One region of the Paracoccus sp. MA genome, then DNA from elsewhere that is predicted to be linked to it. Evidence: riboswitches for the same ligand, from Rfam matches in the RefSeq annotation. Region 1 holds a riboswitch; the other holds the start of a gene.

The links. A riboswitch is a leader RNA that binds a small molecule or an ion and turns the genes downstream of it on or off. The one in region 1 is predicted to bind cobalamin.
Region 2: linked by a shared signal. The riboswitch ahead of nrdH (glutaredoxin-like protein NrdH) and the one ahead of LOS78_RS09520 (CbtB domain-containing protein) in region 1 are both predicted to bind cobalamin.

Annotation. Positions count from the first base shown of each region.
Region 1 is NZ_CP087598.1:487,071-492,552, forward strand. Features, by position in the region: gene bluB (5,6-dimethylbenzimidazole synthase) at 1-166, opposite strand, end outside; gene LOS78_RS09510 (hypothetical protein) at 166-699, opposite strand; gene LOS78_RS09515 (CbtA family protein) at 768-1,466, opposite strand; gene LOS78_RS09520 (CbtB domain-containing protein) at 1,468-1,644, opposite strand; cobalamin riboswitch at 1,681-1,885, opposite strand; gene LOS78_RS09525 (endonuclease/exonuclease/phosphatase family protein) at 2,025-3,077, opposite strand; gene leuD (3-isopropylmalate dehydratase small subunit) at 3,068-3,673, opposite strand; gene LOS78_RS09535 (hypothetical protein) at 3,766-4,347, shown strand; gene leuC (3-isopropylmalate dehydratase large subunit) at 4,365-5,482, opposite strand, start outside.
Region 2 is NZ_CP087597.1:810,487-815,968, forward strand. Features, by position in the region: gene nrdE (class 1b ribonucleoside-diphosphate reductase subunit alpha) at 1-1,343, opposite strand, end outside; gene nrdI (class Ib ribonucleoside-diphosphate reductase assembly flavoprotein NrdI) at 1,325-1,753, opposite strand; gene nrdH (glutaredoxin-like protein NrdH) at 1,764-1,985, opposite strand; cobalamin riboswitch at 2,076-2,265, opposite strand; gene LOS78_RS03975 (TonB-dependent siderophore receptor) at 2,643-4,898, shown strand; gene LOS78_RS03980 (Fe2+-dependent dioxygenase) at 5,028-5,482, shown strand, end outside.

The DNA of each region.
Region 1 (5,482 bases):
TCACCCGCCAGGGCCGGGCATTGCCGACCGAGGGCGCCAGTTCCATCGCCGCGCGCAACTCGTCCAGCAGCGGCTCGGGGATCGGGTCGTCGCGGAAATGCCGCACGTCGCGGCGCCAGCGCAGGATGCGCTCCAGTGCGGCGCTGTCCTTGGGGCCGAACTCCATCAGGACGCCGCGCAGATGGCGCTGTCGGGCAGGCCCGCGGCCCCGGCGCGGATGGCGACCGGCCGGTCGGGCACGGTCAACTCGACGGCGAGCGGCTGGCCGGCAACCGTCAGCGGCCGGTGGTCGTTCGCGTTCAGCTCGACCCGCAGCCGGTCGCCGGGCGCGAGCGCGTCGAGGTGATGGGCCGGGCCGTAGAGCCGGGCGATCTTGCGGCCGTTCAGGTAAAGATGCGCGTGCCCCTCGCCGGGCCGGTCGGCCAGCCCGGCATGTTCGGGGGCGAAGCAGAAGCCGGGACTTTGCAGGAACAGGTTCCAGCCCGCGACGCTGTCGGGCTCCAGCCGGGCCGAGGCGGTGGCGCTGCCGGCGGGCAGGTCGATGGGCGCGCCGTGGTCATGCGCCGCGGCCTGCGCGCCATGGCCATGCGCGCCGTGGTCGTGGCCGTCCAGCGTGATGCCGTTGGCGGCGGCGATGACGAAGCCCATGCCGCCGCCGAAGATCAGGCCGATCAGCAGCATCGGGATCGAGCGATCCATGTCTGTCCCCCCGGTTCATGGAAAGGGCCGGGCACGGCTGCGCGCCCGGCCGGAAGGCTGCGGCCGGATCAGGCGGCTTGCGGAAGGGGCGCGCGCTGCCCCTCGCGCTGCCAGAACCAGCCGGCCAGCAGGCCGAGCACCGCCCAGGCCAGGGCGCCGGCCCCCAGCGCGCGGCCGGCGAATTCGGCCGAAAGCTCGGGCGGGACCGGGCCGGCATAGCTGTCGGGCTGCGGCGCGCCGATCAGATGCGGCGCGAGGATCAGCACGATTGCCACGCCCCAGGCCGCCCAGCCCCTGCCAAAGGCGATCAGCCACAGCGCAAGCCCGGTGGCCAGCGCCGTGCCCAGCCACCAGATGGCGCGGATCTGCACATCGGCGGCGGCGACGCCCGGCACCTCGGGGGCAAGGCCGAAGGCGGGGGCGAGCTGCATGGTCAGGTAGCCGGCAAGACCCCAAAGCAGCCCCTGCCGCGCCGTGACCGCATTGCCCTGCGATTCGGCAACCGCCATCAGCGCCACCAGCATCAGCCCGTAGCCGGCATAGACCAGCATGGTGAACAGCACCGAAAGCATGTTGCGGGTCCATTCGAAGGGGCCGAGATCCTGATGCGCGCTGACGGATTCGGCGCCGAAATGCGCCAGCTGCCCGGATTCGTAAAGCTCGGCATGCAGCAGCACCGGCTGCACGAACCAAAGCTGCAACAGGGCGGCAATCAGCCCCGTTGCAGCGCCAGCGATCAATCCGCTGGTCAGAATGCGCGAGAACATGTCAGTGGCAGGGGAAGCCGGTGGCGTGACGCACGTCATGGGCAGCGTCATGCAGGGTTTCGGCCTGCACCAGCCCGGACATGAAGATCAGCCCGAAGCCGATGGCGAAGGCGGCGATGGCGGGAAACAGCACCGAGGCGCGGCTGGCCCCCGCGGCGGTCATGGGTTTTGCGGTCATCCGCGACCCTTTCCTTATGTCGTCCAACCCGACGACGTTGCGGTTTTGCGCATCGGCAGGTCTCCTGGCTTGCGGGTCACGGCAGACGCCCGCCTTCCCGGCCGGTTGGCCAGTGGCATGATGGGCGTCCGCTCTCCGCTTACAGTCGCGGGGGCGGCTGCGGATTTGGCCCCGGATGCCCCGGGCCGCACCGCATTCCCTTTTGGCCCCGGAAAGGGGCACCGATACACGCATATGTTACCTGCGACGCCGCCGCGGCGGCAAGCGGAATCGAGGACCGGGCGGCGGGCCGGCGGGCGGCGCTGTCGCATGGGTATTTGGAGAACGAAGAAGATGCCCGAGGGATCGCGCGGGGATCGAGGCAGGCGGGCTTGTCCGGATCACGGGGCCGGCGGCCAGTCCAGATCGACCCAGACCAGCCGGTGCGCGGAAGCGGCCAGGGCGGCCTCGGCCAGCGGGCCCTCGGCCGGCCAGAACACGCCCGCGTCCAGCACCGTGAGGCCCTTGGCCGGCAGGACGTAATCGACGCGCAGGTTGCCGGGCGGCTTGTCGTCGGGCCAGTCGCCGGTATCCAGCGCCGGATCGCCCTTGTGGCGGTCGTTCACGCCGCCCTTTGCTGCCGCCCCGCCGGCGCTGCGGGGCCGGGGGTCGGTGACATGCGCCATGATCCGGGCCAGCGCCTCGGGCCGGCCCTCGCTGTCCATGGGGTCGAGGTTCAGGTTGCCGGCCAGCACGAAAGGGCCGCCCGGCAGGTGGTGCAGCCAGAAGGCCAGCTCGTCATGGTTGCGCCGGCCGTTCAGGTCCTCGGGCCCATCGAAGACCGGCGGCGTCGCGGACATGGCGAGCAGGTGCAGCGGGTTGCCCGCTACCGTCACCACCGCGTCCCAATGCGCGGTCGAGGACAGCCGGCGGATCGCCGCCACCTTCTCGGGCAGCGGCGGCATCAGGTGGCCGGGCAGGTCGCGCCACAGGACGCCGGTGTAATCCGTCACCGGCCCGATGGGATGGCGCGACAGGATCGCCATGCCGCCCTGGCCCGAGAATCTGCCATAGCCCTGCGCGTCGTCCGCCGTGCCCAGCCGCCCGTCGGCGTTCAGGTCCAGCCCGGTCGCCATGCCGGAATTCGGCCGCGCCGCGAAACGGTGCGGATAGTCCAGCCCGACCCGGGCCAGCCTTGCGGCAAAGGCGTCCAGCGCCCGGCCGTCCAGATCCCAGTCGAAATCGGTCAGCAGCAGGATGTCGGGCCGGGTCTCGGCCAGCACGGCGACGACCGCTGCGACCTGCGCATCCTCGCGGCCGAGGTCGCGCAACAAAAGCCCCGGCCCGTCGCGCGACAGGTCGGGGCTGTAGGTGGCGATCCGCAAGGGCTCGGCATGGGCGGCGAGGCCAAGGACGGCCAGCAGGACCGCCCCGGCAAGCGCCCTTACACCCAAGGCCGGCTCTGGGCCATCTGCGCCTCGAAGGTGTCGATGGCGCCGGCCTTTTCCATGGTCAGGCCGATATCGTCCAGCCCGTTCAGCAGGCAATGGCGGCGGAACGGGTCCAGCTCGAAGGGGAAGCTCTGCCCGTCCGAGGTGGTCACGGTCAGGTTTTCCAGGTCCACGGTCATGCGGGCATTGGCGCCTTTCTTCGCGTCCTCCATCAGCACCTCCACCACCTCGGGCGGCATGACGATGGGCAGGATGCCGTTCTTGAAGCAGTTGTTGTAGAAGATGTCGGCGAAGCTGGTGGAGATCACGCAGCGGATGCCGAAATCCAGCAGCGCCCAGGGCGCATGTTCGCGCGACGAGCCGCAGCCGAAATTGTCGCCGGCGACGATGATCTGCGCCTCGCGGTAAGCCGGCTGGTTCAGCACGAAATCCGGGATCTCGTTGCCTTCGGCGTCGTAGCGCATCTCGTCGAACAGGTTCTTGCCCAGACCCGAGCGGTGGATCGTCTTCAGGAACTGTTTGGGGATGATCATGTCGGTGTCGATATTGACCAGCGGCATGGGCGCCGCGATGCCGGTCAGGGTGGTGAACTTGTCCATGTCTTGATCCTCGCAGAATTGACTTGGGGCGCGCGCGCCCGTTAACCGAGACCCGAGCGGCGCCTGGCGCCATGGCTATACGGGTCTTGCTGATGTTTTTCGGGTTTTCGAGTTTCGCCGCCCTGCGCGCCTGCATCGCGCGCGACTGGACGCCGCAGATCGGCGATCCCGAGATCACCGGCTGGCTGACGGTGCTCTCGTATCTTGTCTGCCTGTTCCTGGCGGTGAAGGTGCTGCGCCGCCGGCCGGCCGGCGCGGCGCGCGGGCTGTGGCTGGCGATCGCCGGGCTGATGGCGTTCCTGGCGCTGAACAAGCAGCTTGACCTGCAGACGGCGCTGACTGCCACCGGACGCTGCATGGCCCGGGCGCAAGGCTGGTACGACAGCCGCTACCTGGTGCAGCTGGCCTTTATCGCCGGGCTGGTGCTGGGCGTGGCGGTTGCGCTGATCTGGGCGACGAAGGCCCTGCGCGGGCACATGCGCCGCAACGGCCTTGCCCTGCTGGGGCTGGCCGTGCTGTGCGGTTTCGTGCTGGTGCGCGCGGTGGGTTTCCATCATGTCGATATGCTCATCAGCATGGATTTCGCGAACCTCAAGTTCAACTTCTGGTTCGAGAATGCCGGGCTGGTGCTGATCGCGATCAACGCCCTGCTGCTTCTGCGGCGGGGCCGCTAGGGGCCCCGCCCGAAGCATCAGACGGTTTCCGCCAGAAGCTCGCGCACGTCGGTCAGGTGGCCCTTGATGCCCGCCGCCGCCGCCATGACCGGCGACATCAGATGCGTGCGGCCGCCGCGGCCCATGCGTCCCTCGAAATTGCGGTTCGAGGTCGCGGCGCAGCGTTCGCCCGGCGCCAGCTGGTCGGGGTTCATGCCCAGGCACATCGAGCAGCCGGCCAGACGCCATTCGAAGCCGGCGTCGATGAAGATCTTGTCCAGGCCCTCTTCCTCGGCCTGCATGCGCACCAGGCCCGAGCCCGGCACGACCATGCCGCGCACGCCCGGCGCCAGCCTGTGGCCCTTGAGGATGCCGGCGGCGGCGCGCAGGTCCTCGATCCGGCCGTTGGTGCAGGAACCGATGAAGACCGCGTCGATCTTGATCTGGTTCAGCGGGGTGCCCGGCTTCAGGCCCATGTAGTCGAGGCTGCGGCGCGCGGCCTCGACCTTGCCGCCCTCGAAATCCTCGGGGGCGGGAACCGTGCCGGTGATCGGCAGCACGTCCTCGGGCGAGGTGCCCCAGGTCACCACCGGGGCGATGTCCTCGCCGCGGATGGTGACGACCTTGTCCCAATGCGCGCCCTCGTCGCTGAAGAGGGTCTTCCACCAGCTGACCGCGGCCTCCCAGGCGGCGCCTTTCGGGGCATGGGGGCGGCCCTTGCAATAGTCGAAGGTCTTTTCGTCCGGGGCGATCAGGCCGGCGCGGGCGCCGCCCTCGATGGCCATGTTGCAGACGGTCATGCGGCCTTCCATCGACAGGTCGCGGATCGCCTCGCCGCAATATTCGATGACATAGCCGGTGCCGCCGGCGGTGCCGGTCTTGCCGATCACCGCCAGCGTGATGTCCTTGGCGGTGACGCCGGGACGCAGCTTGCCAGTGATTTCCACCTTCATGTTCTTGGATTTCTTCTGGATCAGCGTCTGGGTGGCCAGGACGTGTTCCACTTCCGAGGTGCCGATGCCATGCGCCAGCGCGCCGAAGGCGCCATGCGTCGCGGTGTGGCTGTCGCCGCAGACGACCGTCATGCCGGGCAGGGTCCAGCCCTGTTCCGGCCCGACGATATGGACGATGCCCTGGCGGATGTCGTTCATCGGGT
Region 2 (5,482 bases), on a different replicon from region 1:
TCGATAGCCGACATCTCCGACACCGCGGTCAGCGCCCGGATCGCCGCCTCGACGGTCGCGCCGAAATCCGGCCCGTCCATGGTCGCGGCGATGTTCAGTGATCCGAGATTGCATGAGATATCAGTTCCCAAATGGGAATAGCTCAGATCTTCGTTGAACGTGCTCGCCTCGTTCACCTGCAGGATCTCGCTGCACAGGTTCGACATGCTGATGCGGCCGGCGACCGGGTTGGCGCGGTTCACCGTGTCCTCGAACATGATATAGGGATAGCCGCTCTCGAACTGGATCTCGGCCAGGGTCTGGAAGAAGGCGCGGGCATTGATCTTCTTCTTCCTGATGCGCTTGTCGTCGACCATCTCGGCATATTTCTCGGTGACGGAAATCTCCGAGAAGGGCAGGCCGTAGACCCGCTCCACGTCATGGGGCGAGAACAGATACATGTCCTCGTTGCGCTTGGCGAGCTCGAAGGTCACGTCGGGGATCACCACGCCCAGGGACAGCGTCTTGATGCGGATCTTCTCGTCGGCATTCTCGCGCTTGGTGTCCAGAAAGCGCAGGATGTCGGGGTGATGCGCGTTCAGATAGACCGCGCCCGCGCCCTGCCGCGCGCCCAGCTGGTTGGCATAGCTGAAGCTGTCCTCCAGCAGTTTCATCACCGGGATGACGCCCGAGGACTGGTTCTCGATCCCCTTGATCGGTGCGCCGGCCTCTCGCAGGTTGGTCAGCATCAGCGCCACGCCGCCGCCGCGCTTCGAGAGCTGCAAGGCCGAGTTGATCGAGCGGCCGATGCTCTCCATGTTGTCTTCCAGCCGCAGCAGGAAGCACGAGATCAGCTCGCCCCGGGACTTCTTGCCGGCATTGAGGAACGTGGGCGTCGCCGGCTGGAAGCGGCCCGAGAGCATCTCCTCCATGAAGCGCATGGCCAGCGCCTCGTCGCCGCGCGCCAGCGTCAGGGCGACCATGACCACCCGGTCCTCGTAGCGTTCCAGGTAACGCTGGCCGTCGCGGGTCTTCAGCGTATAGCTGGTGTAATACTTGAAGGCGCCGAGGAAGGTCGGGAAGCGGAACTTCCGCGCATAGGCAGCATCCCAGATCGCGCGCTGGAAATTGCGCGAATACTGGTCCAGCACCTCGGGCTCGTAATAGCCTTCGTCGACGAGATAGCGCAGCTTCTCGTCGAGATTGTGGAAGAACACGGTATTCTGGTTGACATGCTGCAGGAAATATTGCCGCGCGGCCTTGCGATCCGCCTCGAAGCGGATGCGGCCCTCGCCGTCGTAAAGGTTCAGCATCGCGTTCAGCGCGTGATAGTCCAGCTCGGCCTTTACGCCATTGTCAAGCATTCCGTCCCCCAGAATTTCTCAAGCCCCGCCCGGACGCGGGAAAGATCGTTGTCGTCGCCCGCCAGCTCGAATCGATAGAGCACGGGGACGTCGCATTTAGCAGAAATGACCCTCGCCGACAGGGCGAAGGTGGCGCCGAAATTGCGGTTGCCGGCGCCGATCACGCCGCGCAGCAGCGCGCGGCGCCCGGGGTCGTTCAGGAAGCGGATGACCTGTTTCGGCACCGCGCCCCGCCCCTCGCCATCGGCATAGGTCGGGCAGATCAGCACGTAGGGCCGGCCGGGCTCGGGCAGGATCTCGCACGGCGAGACCGGGATGCGGAGCGCGGGCAGCCCCAGCCGCGCCATGAAGCGCGCCGTGTTCCCCGAGCCCGAGGAATAATAGACCAGTTCGCCCCGGTGCCCGCCCATGGCCGCGCGTTCAGGACAGCCGGCCGATCATGTCGGGCCGGAAACCCGCCCAATGCGCCTCGCCGGCGACGACGACGGGCGCCTGGCGATAGCCGAGCGAGGTGACCAGTTCCATCGCCGCCTCATCCTCGGTCAGGTCGACCAGCTGATAGGGCAGGCCGCGCGCCTCGAGCGCCCGGGTCGTGGCGGTGCATTGCACGCAGGCGGGCTTGGAATAAACGGTGATGGTCATGCCTCTGCTCCTTCTTTCTGTCGGCAAGCAGGGGCCGCGCCCGATGACCGCGCCATCGGAACCGCTTCAGCCCCGCGCCCGCCGCACGGTTTCGTCCTTTCGCGCCATGGCAGGTCTTCTGACTCGCGGGTCCCGGCTTGGCTGGCCTTCCCGGGGCTGGCCCCAGTGGCATTCCAGCGTCGCTCTCCGCTTACAGCTGCGGGGGCAGTGCCGGCCTTGCACCGGCTTCCCTGTTGATCCCCGAGTCGCCCCGGAGGTAACCATGACCCCTGCAGTTAGCCACGCTCCGCCACGCAGGTCAATCCACATCTAGTGGGAAACTGCCCGCCCATCGGAACATCTGGTGGACCGCCGAACATCGCCGGGGTGGTGCCGTCGGCATCCCGGCCGAGGGTTGCGGCACCTTTTCCGACGGGCGAGCATCCGGATTGTTGAATCACTGCAACAGTCGGGCCTGCCGATCCGGGATTTTACGCAGCGTCGTTTGACAATTTGCGACAATTAACCCTCTTGCATGGATCACGCGCGGCCAGGACAGGGGGGCGACTGCTCCCCCTCCCGGCTCGTTTCACCGCAAGCCACTCTGCTGAGCCAGCACGTCCCTGTCGCTTCCATCCTCGTGGATGGCAGCGATTTCTTTTGTGCCGGGAGCAATCCATGAACAAGTCCCATCCGAAACCGCCGGTCACGGGGGGCGCAGCGCAATTGCTGCCGACCCTGGGCCTGCTGCCGGTGCTGGCCATCTCGGCCGGCGTGGCCGGCCCTGCACAGGCGCAGGACACCGTCACCCTGGACACGGTGGTCATCCGCCGCCAGCAGGGCAACGAGGCCGAGACAAGCTACAAGGTCACCGAAAGCACCTCGGACAAGGCCACCGCGCCGCTGCTCGACACCCCGCGCTCGGTCACCGTCGTCACTGCGCGCGAGATCGAGGAGCGCGGCCAGACCTCGGTCGCCGACGTGCTGCGCACCACGCCCGGCGTCACGCTGGGCGCGGGCGAGGGCGGCGTGCCGCAGGGCGTGCGCCCCTATATCCGCGGCTTCGAGGCCAGCCAGGACCTGCTGATCGACGGCATGCGCAACGCCTCGCGCACGCAATACGAGGCCTTCAACCTGGAATCGATCGAGATCAACAAGGGGCCGGGCGGCGTCTATTCCGGCGCCGGTTCGACCGGCGGCACCATCAGCCTGAACAGCAAGACCCCGCAGCCGGGCGCCTTTGACGAGGTGGCGCTGTCCTACGGAACCGGCAACTATGTCCGCGGCACGCTGGATTCGAACCGCGAATTCGGCGCCCTCGGCCTGCGCCTGAACCTGATGGGGCAGCGCGCCGACGATCTGGGCGGGCGCGACGGTGTCGAGTCCAAGCGGTTCGGCGTGGCGCCGAGCTTCAGCTATCGGCTGACCGATGACAGCAAGATCACCGCCGGGCTCTATTACTACAAGGACGAGGATACGCCCGATTATGGCGTGCCGATGTCGAATGCCACCACGCCTGCCGAATGGCGGCGCGGCTCGGGCACCCGCATCGACCCGTTCCTGCCGGCCGATGTCGATCCCGATACCTTCTATGGCCTGCATGCGCGCGATTTCCGCGACGTGGAATCCGCCTCGGGCTACCTGAAGTTCGAGCACGCATTCTCGGACAGCCTGCGGCTGACCACGGCGCTGCGCAAGGCGCGCGACACCAATACCTATGTCGTGACCTCGCCGACCTCGGGCAGCGACGGGCTGGTGTCGCGCAGCTCCAAGGCTTCGGACCGGGTGAACGAGACCGTGTCGTTCAACGCCCAGCTTTCGGGCGAAGTGCAGGCCGGGGGCGTCGAGCACAGCTTTGCGGTCGGCGTGGACATCGCCAATTCCCGCGCCACCACCCGCCGGCTGACGGTGGTCAACCCCGATCCGATGCCGACCTCGCCCTACGAGCATCCGGATGCCGGCGCACCCTGGGGCGGCAGCATCGAGCGCGGCGGCGATACGGGCTACAGCACCACCAAGTCGCGCGGCATCTACGCGCTGGACACCATCACGTTCACCCCGCAATGGGAGGCGACGGTGGGCCTGCGCTGGGACGATTACAGCGTCAACAGCGTCACCCACGCCACCGACGAGAATCCGCGCGAAAGCCATCGCAACGATTCCGACTTCCTGAACGGAATGCTGGGCGTGGTCTACAAGCCGGCGCCGAACGGCTCGGTCTACGCCTCGGTCAGCAGCTCTTCGAACCCGGCCGGGGAGGGCGCGGGCACCGGCGGCAGCAATGCCTCGGACGATCTGGACAGCCTCGATCCCGAGCACAGCGTGAATTACGAGATCGGCACGAAATGGCTGGTGCTGAACGACCAGCTTCAGCTGAGCGCGGCGCTGTTCAGGACCGAGAAGGACAATGCCCGCGTCACCAACTCGCTGGGCGAGACCGAGAATATCGGCAAGACCACCGCCAAGGGCGTCGAGCTGGGCTTTGCCGGCCAGATAACAGAGCGCTGGGGCATCTGGGGCGGCTATGTCTATCAGGACGTCAAGCTGAAGGACGGCGGCTGGACCACCCCGCGCGGCGGCGGCGATCCCTATCCGAACCCCGGCACCGGCCGGCAGGTCGTGAAGATCCCGCGCAACAGCTTCTCGCTGTGGACGACTTATGACTACAGTCCGGAACTGACGCTGGGCGGCGGCGTGACCTATACGGGCAAGCGCATGGCCAGCTATTCGCAGAACGGCGATGCCGATGCCGGGCTGCCGTCGAGCTGGCGCACCGACCTGATGGCCGCCTACAAGCTGACCGAAGAAACGGCGCTGCAATTCAATGTCAACAACGTCTTCGACCGCCAGATCTATACCGACTCGCATAGCGGGCAATTCGCCAATATCGAGCCGGGGCGGAACTACGTGCTGACGCTGAAGCACGCGTTCTGAGGCATCAACCCGCAGGGGCGGCCTGTCGGTCGCCCTTGACGCGGCTGGCGCCAAAATAACCGACAGAAACGCTTAACTTCCCGGGGCGCCGGTTCTATCCTGCGCCTCGATGCACCGCAGGAGAATCCCATGCTCGTCACCATTCCGGACCTGCTGACGCCCGAAGAAGTCGCCTATATCCGGCAGGTGTTGGAGGGCACCGACTGGGTCGACGGCCGCAGCACCGCTGGCGACCAGGCGGCCAAGGTCAAGAAGAACCTGCAGGTGCCGGTGGACAGCCCGGTGGCGCGCGAGCTCAGCGGCATCGTCCTGCGGGCGCTGGGGCGCAGTCCGGTCTATTCCTCGGCCGCATTGCCCCTGCATGTGCTGCCGCCGATGTTCAACCGCTATGACGAGGGCATGACCTTCGGCGCCCACGTGGACGGCTCGATCCGCATGGTCCCCGGCACCGGCCAGCGCATCCGCACCGATGTCTCGACCACGGTTTTCCTGACCCCGCCCGAGGATTACGACGGCGGCGAACTGGTCGTGCACGACACCTATGGCGAGCATCGCGTCAAGCTGCCGGCGGGCCATGCCGTGAT